DNA from 4 places in the Pseudobacillus badius genome. Region 1 is predicted to be linked to each of the others. Evidence: riboswitches for the same ligand, from Rfam matches in the RefSeq annotation. Region 1 holds a riboswitch; each other region holds the start of a gene.
What was found. A riboswitch is a leader RNA that binds a small molecule or an ion and turns the genes downstream of it on or off. The one in region 1 is predicted to bind cyclic di-GMP.

Region 2: it holds a riboswitch for cyclic di-GMP, as region 1 does, so the genes downstream of both, B1A98_RS15405 (hypothetical protein) here and B1A98_RS03525 (hypothetical protein) in region 1, are expected to answer to the same signal.
Region 3: it holds a riboswitch for cyclic di-GMP, as region 1 does, so the genes downstream of both, B1A98_RS19360 (sensor domain-containing protein) here and B1A98_RS03525 (hypothetical protein) in region 1, are expected to answer to the same signal.
Region 4: it holds a riboswitch for cyclic di-GMP, as region 1 does, so the genes downstream of both, B1A98_RS20260 (hypothetical protein) here and B1A98_RS03525 (hypothetical protein) in region 1, are expected to answer to the same signal.

Annotation. Positions count from the first base shown of each region.
Region 1 covers NZ_MWMM01000002.1:104,304-107,515, forward strand. Annotated here, with positions in the region: gene B1A98_RS03510 (Vga family ABC-F type ribosomal protection protein) at 1-264, shown strand, start outside; gene B1A98_RS03515 (hypothetical protein) at 372-761, opposite strand; partial or broken gene B1A98_RS20955 (excalibur calcium-binding domain-containing protein) at 1,332-1,382, shown strand; gene B1A98_RS03525 (hypothetical protein) at 1,769-2,074, opposite strand; cyclic di-GMP riboswitch class I at 2,130-2,221, opposite strand; gene B1A98_RS03530 (ABC transporter permease) at 2,651-3,212, shown strand, end outside.
Region 2 covers NZ_MWMM01000011.1:71,088-74,299, reverse strand. Annotated here, with positions in the region: gene B1A98_RS15415 (M20 metallopeptidase family protein) at 1-148, shown strand, start outside; gene B1A98_RS15410 (mandelate racemase/muconate lactonizing enzyme family protein) at 199-1,305, shown strand; cyclic di-GMP riboswitch class I at 1,591-1,675, shown strand; gene B1A98_RS15405 (hypothetical protein) at 1,701-2,264, shown strand; gene B1A98_RS15400 (glycerol dehydrogenase) at 2,512-3,212, shown strand, end outside.
Region 3 covers NZ_MWMM01000029.1:3,116-6,327, reverse strand. Annotated here, with positions in the region: gene B1A98_RS19360 (sensor domain-containing protein) at 1-2,066, opposite strand, end outside; cyclic di-GMP riboswitch class II at 2,185-2,268, opposite strand; gene B1A98_RS19355 (cupin domain-containing protein) at 2,796-3,212, shown strand, end outside.
Region 4 covers NZ_MWMM01000031.1:3,287-6,498, forward strand. Annotated here, with positions in the region: gene B1A98_RS19515 (hypothetical protein) at 1-83, opposite strand, end outside; gene B1A98_RS19520 (glycosyltransferase family 2 protein) at 80-1,312, opposite strand; gene B1A98_RS20260 (hypothetical protein) at 1,305-2,072, opposite strand; cyclic di-GMP riboswitch class II at 2,121-2,204, opposite strand; gene B1A98_RS19525 (hypothetical protein) at 3,060-3,212, shown strand, end outside.

The sequences.
Region 1 (3,212 bases):
CGCCGCTTGATTGATAATGTTGCTACAAAAATGGCTGTCATCCGCAATCAGAAAATTGAGCTATTTGAAGGAACCTATGAACAGTACAAACAGCGCAAACAGCTAAAGAAGAATCCCGATAAGAATGCAGATAAGCTGCTTGTGCTGGATATGAAGATATCAGAAGTGCTTAGCCGGCTGAGCATTGAACCTTCCGAACAATTAGAAAAAGAATTCCAGCTGCTTTTGCAAGAAAAACAGGCCTTGAACCGGTTCGATCATTAAACATAAGGCTTACCAGACCATTTTACTTTATCATCCGGAAAGCTGCCTATTCAGCAACAGCCCCTGCTAAAAGCAGGGGCTGTCATATAAAAGCCGTTCCTTGTCTCTTACGGAATAATGCGGCTCCGGGCGGTTACTGCCTCTTCCTCAAGCACGCGCACTCCGCCAGCCACTTCGTAGGCTGCTCCAATGGCTGTAAGCAAATCTCCTGTAATAGCCAGCTTTTGCTCCTGCTGCAGTCTGTTCACATCTGTCTCGTTAATTTGACTCGACACGGAAACCGCTTCTAGAATTTGACCAATTGTCCTGATCCAAACAGCTGCCAACACTTGCTGCTCTCCGATTGAATCTGTTTGATCCTCAGCATATAACAGCCCTGACAAACCTTTAATTTCGATCAGCTGCCCTATCACCTGAACCCACAGACCTAATGCCACCTCTTTCTCCAATGCCAAAATCTTTTCGCTTTTTTGCTTCTCAGTTGTTTTATTCTTCATTGCTGCCCTCCGAATTTTGCCCTTCTCTATTTTATGAGCAACAAATAGGATGGTGCCGTTCTTCTGCAGACAACCCCCCGCATTTTATTTTCACAGTTGTCAACCTTCTTACTCATTATAAATACATAATGATTATTTCTTCCGTTGGTACTTTATTTCTATTTTCAATAGAATCATACTTCCCTTTATGCCCCTATTGCATGAACAGCTGAAACATCCGCATAAAACAATAACAGAGCTTTTCCTACGCTAGGATTCGTTTCTTGTATAGAAATATCGAGAACATATTCCTTTATTTTCAAAAAAAATACTTTTTATTTTAAAATAAAGATGGTACTATTTGATTGCTAAGTAAATCTCTTACAGTACTTTATGAATATACCAACTTAGGGAGAATAGATCCTTATGTTTACAAAGAAATCCGCATGGTTCAAGCCTGTTGCTGCAGCTGTTCTATCATTATCTTTGGTCAGCAGTTCCTGTAAAGCCAGCTCCGAAGAAGGAATCCTTTAAAAATTGTACAGAGCTTAGAAAAAATATCCAAAGGGTGCAGCAAAAGGACACCCAGCCTATGATCCAAAGCACGATCGTGATAAAGACGGCTGGGCTTGTGAGCGATAACACATCACACAGCAAAAAAAATTAAAAAGCCCCGCTCGCAAAGGCAGGACTTTTTAATTTCAGTGTTAGATAAATAGATTGATTAATAAAGCTGCTTACATGGCTGTTTCATCTGTTAGTCACACTAATTTATGTAAACGTCGCTTGCTTTATTATTTCCATAACAACGAACAGTCCCTCGACTACCACATTAAAATCGAGACTCCTTATTCGCAGGATCTTCGTTAACACTATTTTGACTGACTTATTCTTGCATCATCATTTTCTTTTTGCAGCATTTTAGTTTATACTTTTTGCTCTCTCTTTTTATAACACTTGCCACCGTTCCATCGCTTTCCTTACTCTGCTCTCGCCTGCAACAAGTCACTTTACCAGCCTGACTGCTATCAGATATTCAGTAATTCCTCTAACCTTTCTTCCGGTGTTTCAATGTCCTCCGGCAAATCAGTTAAAATTCCTAGCATCAAGTTTTTTTCGGCCATGTCCTGTAACGTGTAGAATACGTTCGGTTTATGCTTTTTCAAAAGAGCCATGACCTCCTGCGCTGGCAAAGGTGTTCTAGATTGAATTTTTAAAAGAGATCGTAAATAAACCAGGAAATCATGAGCAGCATCTCTGTTGTCTGGACATTTCTTTAATAAATCATAAAATCGGCGAATGCTTCTTCTTAATTCTTTATTTCCTTCCATCAATTTTGGTCCCTGCCTCCAATTAATATAGTTGTCCAAATGAGGAAGTAGATTCCTATTTGGCAGCCCGGCTATCATTGTTCACTGACCGTAAACTTTAGACCCGCAGCTTTGCGCCCTTATCTTTCAATAAGTTTGCCTTTTTCAAGTAGAAACAATTTAATCATACAACAAATAAGATGATCATAACACAATGAAAAATTATATTAAAAAAATATTACTTATCATTGTTAAAAAACATGTCGGCGATTTTTTATGCTTGTGCAGAAACAGCAGTTTATAAGATGACGAGGTTGAGGTTGGCTTAAATAAGAGTGCCGCCTGTTTAGAATATCATTTTTTGTCGCTTAATCACATCCTTGTTTTTTACAATTTCTTCATTTATTTATTTTTTCATGAAAAGCGCATTCGTCTGCCCTTCTCAATAAGCGCCCAAAAGATCCCTTCACAGCATATTCCATGTATGCTGATATTTGCCATCCCACTCTCGATAAATGTAATTTTCCGTTCATCTTTCGTTCATATAATGCGGGTACACTTACTATATCGCGTCAGAACGAACAGATAGGAGGAATAACAATGAACATGGCCTGGAAAGAAATTAAAAAGAATAAAGGTCGGTTTATGATTTTAGGATCGATTGTTTTTTTAGTTAGTTTTCTGACTTTCATTATTTCTGGATTGGCAAACGGCTTATCTCAGGACAACGCTGCCTTAATTAAGGACTTGCCGGACGGCTCCTTTTATATGGATGCTAATGCGGATGAAACATATAATCTATCGAAAATAGACCCTGACACTCAAAGCAACCTGTTAAATAAAAAAGCGGAAGCCGCAGCGCTATCCATTCAAATGGGCTTTCTGAATGACAAAAACGACAAGCAGCAAAGCGTCGCCTTTGTCACTTCAACGGATTCGCCGCTTTTTCCAAAAGTCAAAGAAGGCGAAGTTGTGCTTGATGCTTCCATGAAGGATACCGGCATAAAAGTCGGGGATGTTCTAACCAATAATCAATTTAGCGGCAAGTTTACCGTAAAAGGGTTTGTTGATGGCAAGAAATACAGCCACGCGCCAGTTGCTTTTATTAATAGTGAAAACTATAAGGAAATGTACCGGACAGAGGAAATGCAATTAGTTTTTG
Region 2 (3,212 bases), on a different contig from region 1:
ACAAGAAAGACCGGGTGCCTTTATCTTCGTAGGCATCGGCGGCGAAAAAAGCCGCTACCCGCATCACCATCCAAGATTCGACCTTGATGAAGAGGTATTTCCTGATGCCATTCAATTATTTATTGAAATTATTAAGCATTACCAGTGATCAACAACTCCTCTTGATGAGGAGCTGTAAGCGGAAGGACGGAAAAGCTCATGAAGATTAAAAAAGTGGAAGTGTTTGCGGCACGCTTGCTGCTGAAGGAACCTTTTATTATTTCATATGTTCAACTAGATGATATGCCGACCATTATTACCAAACTCGAAACAGACGAGGGAGTAATCGGCTGGGGAGAAGCAGTGCCTGACCAAAATGTGACAGGGGAAACATGGGAAAGCACCTATCAGGTTATCCAGCACGAACTGGCTCCGCTGCTTATTAATGAAAGCCCCTTTGCCATTGACCGCATTCACAAAAAGTTTAACGGCAAAATCGACGGTGTTCCTTCAGCCAAAGCAGCGCTGGACATCGCCTTGTACGATTTAATGGGAAAAATCACCGGGCAGCCGGTTTATCAGTTAATTGGCGGAAAAGCGCACGAAGAATTGCAAGTTCCTCAAGTCATTAGCATTAAAGAACCCGAGGAAATGGCAGCGGACGCCCAACGTTATGTGGAAGCAGGGTTCCGAAACATTAAGATTAAAGTAGGCACAAATGCGACGATGGATATTCAGCGGATTCAAGCTGTAAGACAAGCCATTGGCGAGGTGACTCAGCTTCGCGTGGACGCCAACCAAGGATGGAACAGAATTGATACACTAAAAGTGATTCGTGAAACAGCTGACTGCAATGTGGATTGGTACGAGCAGCCGGTAAAGGCCCATGATTTAAGATCTCTTAAAGAAATTCGGGCGGTTTCCCCGCAGAAAGTGATGGTGGACGAAGGGGTTCATAATATTCAAGACTTAGTGAATGTCATCGGCATGCGGGCGGCGGATATGCTGAACATCAAATTGATGAAATCGGGCGGAATCTATCCGGCTCTAGCCTTAGCCAATTTAGCTGAAGCGGCAGAAATGCCTTGCCAAGTCGGGTCCATGGTGGAATCAGCCATCGGCACCATGGCTGGTGCGCACCTGGCTATGAGCAGATCCATCATTGAAACCAATGAAATGGTGGGACCGCTCATGTTTTCACGGGACGTTGCCGCTGTAACTTACGACGGGGACGTGATTCAACTTAGCGATGCGCCAGGCCTGGGCTTGGAAGTAGACGAGGAATATCTCAAAAGTATTACACGTTTTTCTTGTTATATTCAATAATTTCTTACAAACAGAGACATATTTTATCTATAGAAATAAAAAGCCGGCAGCCAGTGAACCGATTAAACGTATACTGGCTGCCGGCTTTTTTATTGGAATTTTCTAAAGATAAGCAGAAAGAGATCTTTCCCAAGGATAAATACTCCTTTTATTACCGTAAAATCTCTATAGCGGAATATCTTAGAAAAAGGGCAATCATCCCTTAAATATTACGCAAATTATACATATGTTAAAACTTCAAAATTTGATAAAAACTGCTTTTTCCGCTAAAAATTTTGTTGTATGATGAAGCCGTGGTACAGTCAGGGAAACCTGATGTCACAAAGCTATAGGGGCTACAGATCGCGATCCAGGCTAGCCAGCTACCGTTACCCAATTGAGGAGGAAGTATGGGAATGAAAAAGAATTGGTATTCAAAAGCAGCAGCAAGTTTATTGGCGTTTACGCTAGTTACATCATCGGTTTCTTTAGTAAGTGCTCAGGAGCCAGAGAAGGCAAAAACACAAGCAGTGAAGAAAAAAGAGCAAAAGAAAAAAGCGGTAATTAAATCACAGCAAGGAAAAGCCATTGAAAAGCGCTTAAACGCTTCTGAAGCAGCAATTAACAAAATCACAAAAGCGATAAATGCTGACTTTGGCGTGAACCAAGAAGGACAAGCTGAGGCTGCATTAACAAAAGCAATTGCAAATAAAAAGTACAACAGCTATGCTGGAAAACTAAAAGCTGAAATCAATAAATTACGCGCGATCGACAAACAAATCGCTGCATCTAAGAAAAAAGATAAAAAGAATAAGGCTGATTATGAAGCGTTAACAGCGAAATCTCAAGAGCTGCAAAAATTGGCTAACGACGAGATCAAACGCTTAAAATCACTTGTCGAGCAAGCAACAGCACTAAAAACAGAAACTCCTAAAGAAGAAGATAAAACTCCTGCACCAGAAGAAACAAAGGTTTCATAATATCGATGTATAACAAAAAAGAGGCTGCCCCGTGCAGCCTCTTTTTTGTTTATTAGTGCGGAAAGAGCAAAAATATATGATTTTTCATTAAAGCGAAATGAAAAACAGGTATATATACCCAAAACATAGACCTTCATCGTGACATTTGACAGGCAATTTAGAAGCAAATCGGCGCTAAATTAGCTATAATTAAATTGTTTACAGCAAATAATAAGCTGAAAAATCCAACTAAAGGAGATTGTTTTAAATGTCAAAATCAGTAAAGTCTATTACATCCCCCAAGAAATTTATCGTAGGGCAGCACCTGTTGAAGGAATTATGTACATATACAAAAACATACGGGGACCACGCTTATGTCATTTGTGATGAATTCATTCTTGAGCGCGCCAGTCAAGAAGCCAGCCAATCCTTTGAAGAGGCAGGGCATAAGAGTGAATTTGCTAAGTTTAATTTAGAAATTACCCAGGAAGAAATTGACCGGCACCGGGAAGCAGTGAGAAGCTCTGGCGCAAATGTAATCGTCGGCATCGGCGGCGGAAAAACATTAGATACGGCGAAAGCAGCTGCCTACTACGAGCATTTGCCCGTAGTCATTTTCCCGACAATCGCTTCAACAGACGCACCGTGTACAGCCCTTTCTGTTATTTACAATACAGATGGTTCATTTGACCGCTACTTATTTTTACCGTCCAATCCGGACGTTGTATTAGCGGATACCGCCATTTTAGCAGCGGCGCCGACCCGTTTCTTCGTAGCTGGCATCGGTGATGCGCTTGCTACTTATTTCGAAGCACGGGCATGTTACCGCAAAAACGGGGACAACCTGGTTAATTTGAAACCGTCTCTTTCTGGATTAGGCTTAGCAAAAATGTGCTATGACACGATACTGGAGTACGGCCTTCAAGCTAAAATTGCCGTTGATAACGGAGTATCTACGCCCGCTGTTGA
Region 3 (3,212 bases), on a different contig from region 1:
TCTTCAAAATCCTGACTAGACAAAGGCTTACTAAATAAAAAACCTTGCCCTTGGCTACAGCCATCCTCTCTGAGAACGTCTAGCTGTCTCTGATTTTCAACCCCTTCTGCAATCACATTGATACCAAGGGTTTGCGAGAGAGTCAGGACAGCTTGCACAATTGCCTGACTTTCCTTATTTTGATGAATATCCCGAATGAACGAAGCATCAATTTTCAGCGTATCGACAGGTAAGTGCTTAATATAGCTAAATGAACTGTACCCTGTTCCAAAGTCATCAATAGAAATATGAACCCCCAAATCTCTAAGTTGTTGTAAAACAGTTATTGCATTTTCAATATTAACAAATATACTTTCTGTCACTTCAAGCTCAAGCCATTCCGGTTCCAATTTGGTTTCTATTAGAATCTCTTCAATTTTCCTTACAATATCAGGGTACGAGATTTGGCGCGCAGACAAATTGATGGATATCTTTAGCGGAGTATAACCTTTATCTTGCCATTCTTTATTTTGTTCGCACCCACGGCGCAGTACCCATTCCCCTAAAGGGAGAATTAATCCCGTTTCTTCAGCCAAGGGAATAAATTTATTGGGAGAAATCTTCCCCAGTTCTGGATGATTCCAACGCACGAGCGCTTCCATTCCAATTAATTTGTTTTTTGAAAGATCTATCTTCGGTTGGTAATCAATATGAAACTGCTCAAGCTGAATCGCTTTTCTCAACTCATTCTCCAATAAAATACGCTCCAATGATTTTTCTTCCATTTTTGCTTCGAAAAAGGCATATCCGTTCCGGCCTCGTTCTTTTACAAAATAAAGAGCGGTATCTGCTTTGCTCAACAGTTCATCAGCTTCCGCTCCGTCTTGTGGAAAGATCGCAATACCGATACTACAGGAAGGTGTATACAGCTGGCCGGCGATTTCTAACGGTTTTTGGAAGTCTAAATGAATCCGTTTCACCAGCCGCTCCAGTTCTTCTACATTGGATATGCCTTTTAGCAGGACAGTGAATTCATCGCCGCCTAACCGGGCAACTAAATCCGTTGAACGAAGTGACTTTTTAATACGCTCGGCTGCTTTAGTTAAAATAAAATCGCCATTCTCATGCCCCCATGAATCATTCACAAATTTGAATCGATCTAAATCAATAAACATCACAGCAAGCTGAGAAGAGGAACTTTTTGCTTTCTTAATCTCCTGCCGCAAATGCTTCATAAATAATCTACGGTTCGGCAGATCGGTCAAAGTATCATGATAGGCTAAATGATAAATCATTTTTTCCGACTTTTTCCGATCGGTTATGTCTCTCATGATGAGCACGAAATCTTTTACTTTTCTGTCCTCGTTCATAATGGGACTAATTCTTGTTTCCATATCCTTATACTGATTTCTGCTCGTTCTAATACGAAACTCTATTTGCGAAGACATTTTTTTCTTTTTAGCTAGTAATCTTAATTCAGTGTATAAAATCTTTTGATCTTCTTCATGAATCCACTTGAAGAGCGGGTTAGACTTTAGTTCAGACATGTCATGCCCCAGTATTGTTACATGAGAAGGAGAAATATATTGAAAGTTTCCTTCTTTGTCAATAATTGAAATCAAGTCAGCTGAGTTTTCCGTAATTAAACGGTATTTCTCCTCGCTTCTTCGCATTTCTTCTTCCATTTTCTTTCGAAGACTGATATCATTTCGGATCGACACATATTGATACGGCTTTCCCTGATCATTTAAAAAAGGAACAATCGTCGTATCTACCCAGTAAAAAGAACCATCCTTCGCTCTATTCCGCACCTCTCCCCTCCAGATTTCTCCTGACCCAATTGTAGCCCACATTTGTTTGAAAAATTCCCCAGAATGGTAGCCTGAATTTAAAATACGATGATCTTGACCTATTAATTCTTCTCGGCTATATTTGGAGATTTTACAGAACTGGTCATTTACATAAAAGATCCTTCCCTTTTGATCAGTGATGGCAATGATAGAAGACTGATCCAGTGCATATTTGACATCTTTTAACTCTTTTAACAAGGCTTCAATTGGTTTATTTTTTTCATCTAATGGCTCCATTAAGTGAGAAAGTTCAGAAAGGTCCGGTGTAGCAGGTGCTTTTTTCAATTTATTTTCCTCCCGCTCTATGAAATATATAATGTTTAGGTTAAATAAAATCCGACAAAAAACCGACTCTTTAAAAAAGAGTCGGTTGCACTAGTCGCTCCAAGCCATTCAAGTGCCCAGATATAAATGGCTTTTCATTGCTTCTCTATATGACTATTATATTTAATAGTAAATGGCTTAGTTGAATAATTCTTTACGAATATGATAGTTCTTTTAGCCTAAACAGTCAATAAAAAATGAAAAATACAGAAGAAGCAAAATACTCTCTCCCTCTTGATAGGTTCAGTACTAAAAAGATTATGGTAATATTGCTACTTTAAAATAAAGTTTGATCATTTTCTAATTTTTCGCTCCACAATCGTACCCGTTAGTTGAAGTACAACGACCTTTGCCTTTCAGCAACTAACTCCACCATTTTCATTGCAATAAAATTTCACGTCTATCAAATAAAGTTCTTCTTGGGGTCTGATCTCGAAAATGCGGATTTACAACGCTAAGCTACTTACAGGGTTAACAATGAATGGTTTAACAGCGATAAAACTTTTGAGACAGGTCATATGAGACACTAATAAATACTTTCTTTAAATCAGCCACCTTACTCTAAGTACATTCCCTTAACAAGCGCATAGAATAATTTAACAAACTGTAAAGGGATTGAGAAAAGTGTACCATGCTTCTTATATGAATCCATATTCTTATTATGTTGGTGTACCAATGTATAACTATCCAAGACAATCTGTTAACTGGACTTCTCCTAATGGGGTATATGTAAACAGATTTAATTCTTTTCGTTCTCCCAACGGTGTTGGAAGTACTTTGAGAACAGATTTTGGACCAAAACCATTTGTCGCGAATATCAATGAAGCAACGAAGCAAAACAATACGTATCGTACTGCTTTATGGACAGGAACACATTTACAAGTTACTTTGATGAGTCTCAATGTTGGCGAAGATATTGGTTTGGAAATGCACCCTGACGTTGACCAATTCTTACGTATCGAGCAAGGCCAAGGTATCGTTCAAATAGGAGAGACTAAAGGTAATTTAAACTTTCAAAAGTGTGTCTATGATGATTCCGCCATAATGATACCCGCTGGA
Region 4 (3,212 bases), on a different contig from region 1:
CTCTGCCATACTACTGCAGCTGCCAAACCAATCAGGCACAACGAAACAGCGAGAACAACTGTTATGACAGCCTTTTTCATCATCTGCCGCCTTTCTGTTTAAATCGAGTTGTTTTGTCCCAAGCAATTGTCGTGCCGCGCAGCCGGTTAACGGTATACGAGAAGGCACTCCGAATGAGTAGGACCAAAAACAGCTGTGCGTACGTAAAATACATAATTAAAATAAATATAACATTGATAAATGATACATTACGGTCAATAACAATAGCGCTCAGCAATTGTGCTGTGTAAATGATATAACTCATAAACCAAAGCATTAAAAGTGGTGCTGCAATATGCGGCAGTTCCATTCCGAGCAGGCTCATAACAAAGAAAGTATCTGAAAAAGCCAGCAATACGACAAAGATAAGGTACGTCAGCAAATGCTGAATCGTTAAAATAAATGTTTTGCCTTTCCAATGAATAAGTTCACGGAAAGACTTTTCAAGCAAATATAAGTTTCCTGTCAGCCAGCGAGTCCGCTGTCTGATAAAAACAGAAATTTTTTCAGGTTCCTGTTCCCATGTTCGTGATTCAGGTACTACAGGAAGCACCCAGCCTGCTGCCGTTATCCGGATCGTCAACTCCGCATCTTCTGCCAGTGCATATGAATCGTAATAACCAAGCTCCTCCAGTACTGAACGACGAAGCAGCATGTTGGTGCCAGCCAAAGAACCTAGTTTAAAAAGAGCCCATCGGCCGCATTGCATAAGAAGCTGGAATACTTGAAACTCCAAGCTGATCATTCGTGTTAAATAGTTTTTCTCTGAATTTATGGTTTTTACATAGCCAACCGCACCCGCTGCGTTTTTGGTTGTTTCTGCTACTTCCATTAGTTTTTGAAGTGCATCCGGTTCTGGCTGATTATCAGCATCATAAACAATAAAGTATTCCGACTCAGAAATGCTTAATCCATAATTCAATACACGTGACTTTCCCTTTGGTTCCCCTTCCGGCACAGTGATGTAATGAATATGTGAAAAGAGATCAGAAAAGCTTTTGGCTATCTCTGCTGTTTCATCACGGGACTGATCATCCAGTAAGTAAATGTCAAGCTTACCTGGATAATGAAGCCGGGCCATAGCACTCATTGTCTGTGCTAGTACAACCCCTTCGTTATGAGCCGGAATCAATACAGCTGTACTCGGATAATACTCCAGCCGGCCAGGCAGTTGATGACGAATACGATACCACAATCCCCCGATCGTAGTTAGTGAATAATACATGAGCAACAGCCAGAAAAAAAGCATGATCACCATTAAAATACTACTCATCTGTTTTCTCCTCAAGAGACTCAGCTGCCTGCTGTACGTTATCAATCAGTTGTTCTTTAAAAAGAAAGGGCTGCTTCGTTTTATTAAAAATAGTATTTGCTCGTTCAATCATCCGCTTTTTTACAATCTCTACACCTTGTCTATTTGTATTTTGAAGTAGAACCATTACTGAAGAGGGAGAGGATGTGACGATATCATATTCCACTCTAATTGAATGAAGTGCGAGTTTCTCCAATGTTTCGCGAACACTCTGTTTTGTGTAGTCGCTTATGGGTAAAAAACAAAGCTGCAACAGCCACGCCTGTTCGTTGCGGCGTTCTGTCCCTTTAAGAATTATTTTCGCCTGATCTAAAAATTCATGGTTCGTTAAAATGTTAGAATGAGGCATATACTTCTCAAGAGCTTTGACCTTTGCGATTAAATCGCGATTTTTAGTCCCAATTGATTTAATATAATACAAGAGAATCCAATATAAGAGTAAGAAGGTTGTTACAAGCAAGTGAAGAAACATAAAAGAAATCTGCTGATCTTCTGAATTATGTCTCCAAAAAGCAATGCCAGTCAAAAAAGCGCCAAACCCGATTGTTACAGTAATTGCATATAAAAAAAGAAATTTTTCATGCAAAAGAGCCATCACAACAAGAGAAATAGCAATCAAACCTAAAGCTTCCGTGTAAAACGGAAAAGAGTTGGATAAGATAGCAACAAGACATGCCATCATACCAACCATCATAATAGAAACTGTGGAAGAATTGATCATATTTGTAACCTTCTCCTTTTGTAAAATGGACACAAAAAAACCGTCCACAAAAATTAAGGACGGTTGCGCCACTCGCTCCCAATCTACCAGGCGCCCAAATAAGGTAAATTGTTCCTAGCATCCACTTTTTATATTAAAAAATAAAGGTTATGTGGTCAACATTAATTGTCAATAAATTGATCATATTTTTTTATGATATATCTTGAGACGTTATACCTTCTTAAGAGCTGTCTATCTTTCTTACAAGGAGATTATGGAAGTATCAAATAAATTAGCACTATAAAAACTGTAGATCCTTAACTTATTTTAAGAGTATCACTAGAAAATAGAGGAAGGATTTTCCCTAATGTTCAAGAATTTACAAGTATGAAAAACAGTCTGGAATCCTGTAGTGTATGCTGACCCTAATGGTAAAGCGGCTGCAGCAGTAGTAATTTATTTTATACCCGGAATAGGAGAAATGGCATTACTGGCAACTTGAGCTGTTGTATTAGATGGAGTAATATACACAGCAGACTCATGGCTTTCTAAAAAAGTTGCGGAAAAAGCTGCTAAAATAATCCTGAAAAATTGAAAGAAGAATTAGGTACAGGATTTGCTCTGGAAAAAATGTTTTGGTCTTGTGGATATCATATTTTATTAGATGAAAAGAAAATAATCGTGGTAGATCCAGGAAATTCAGAAGAATAATTATTGCTGTATTAGTTCAAGATCAACACATAAAGTGTCATGTTGCTTGGATTGACTTTGTTTTTATATGCTTTAATATATGGAGGGTTATTAGCCTGATTGGAATTTAATATGTAGACAAGGGTCGCCTTAAGGCGGTTCTTTTTCTTAAGGAAATGTTTATTTTTAGTATACCCTAGAGAAACATCCGGAAATGTAGTAATATCAAGGAGTTGGAGTGTTTCCTATGGGTTGTTTCCTAACTATTTTAAAAAAAGAGCATGAAAATAACCAATGTGTAAACATGGAGGGTAACGTATGAGATTTATCGTAAAAGCCTTTGATAGTGAAGGCTCGGAAATGGAATTTGAAAACACAGCTATTGGAGAAGAAAAAGAAGTGAGCTTTGAGAATGAAGAAGCAGCTAAAGCCTTCATTGAGGGAATCAAAATTAGTTTGCCCAATACCTGG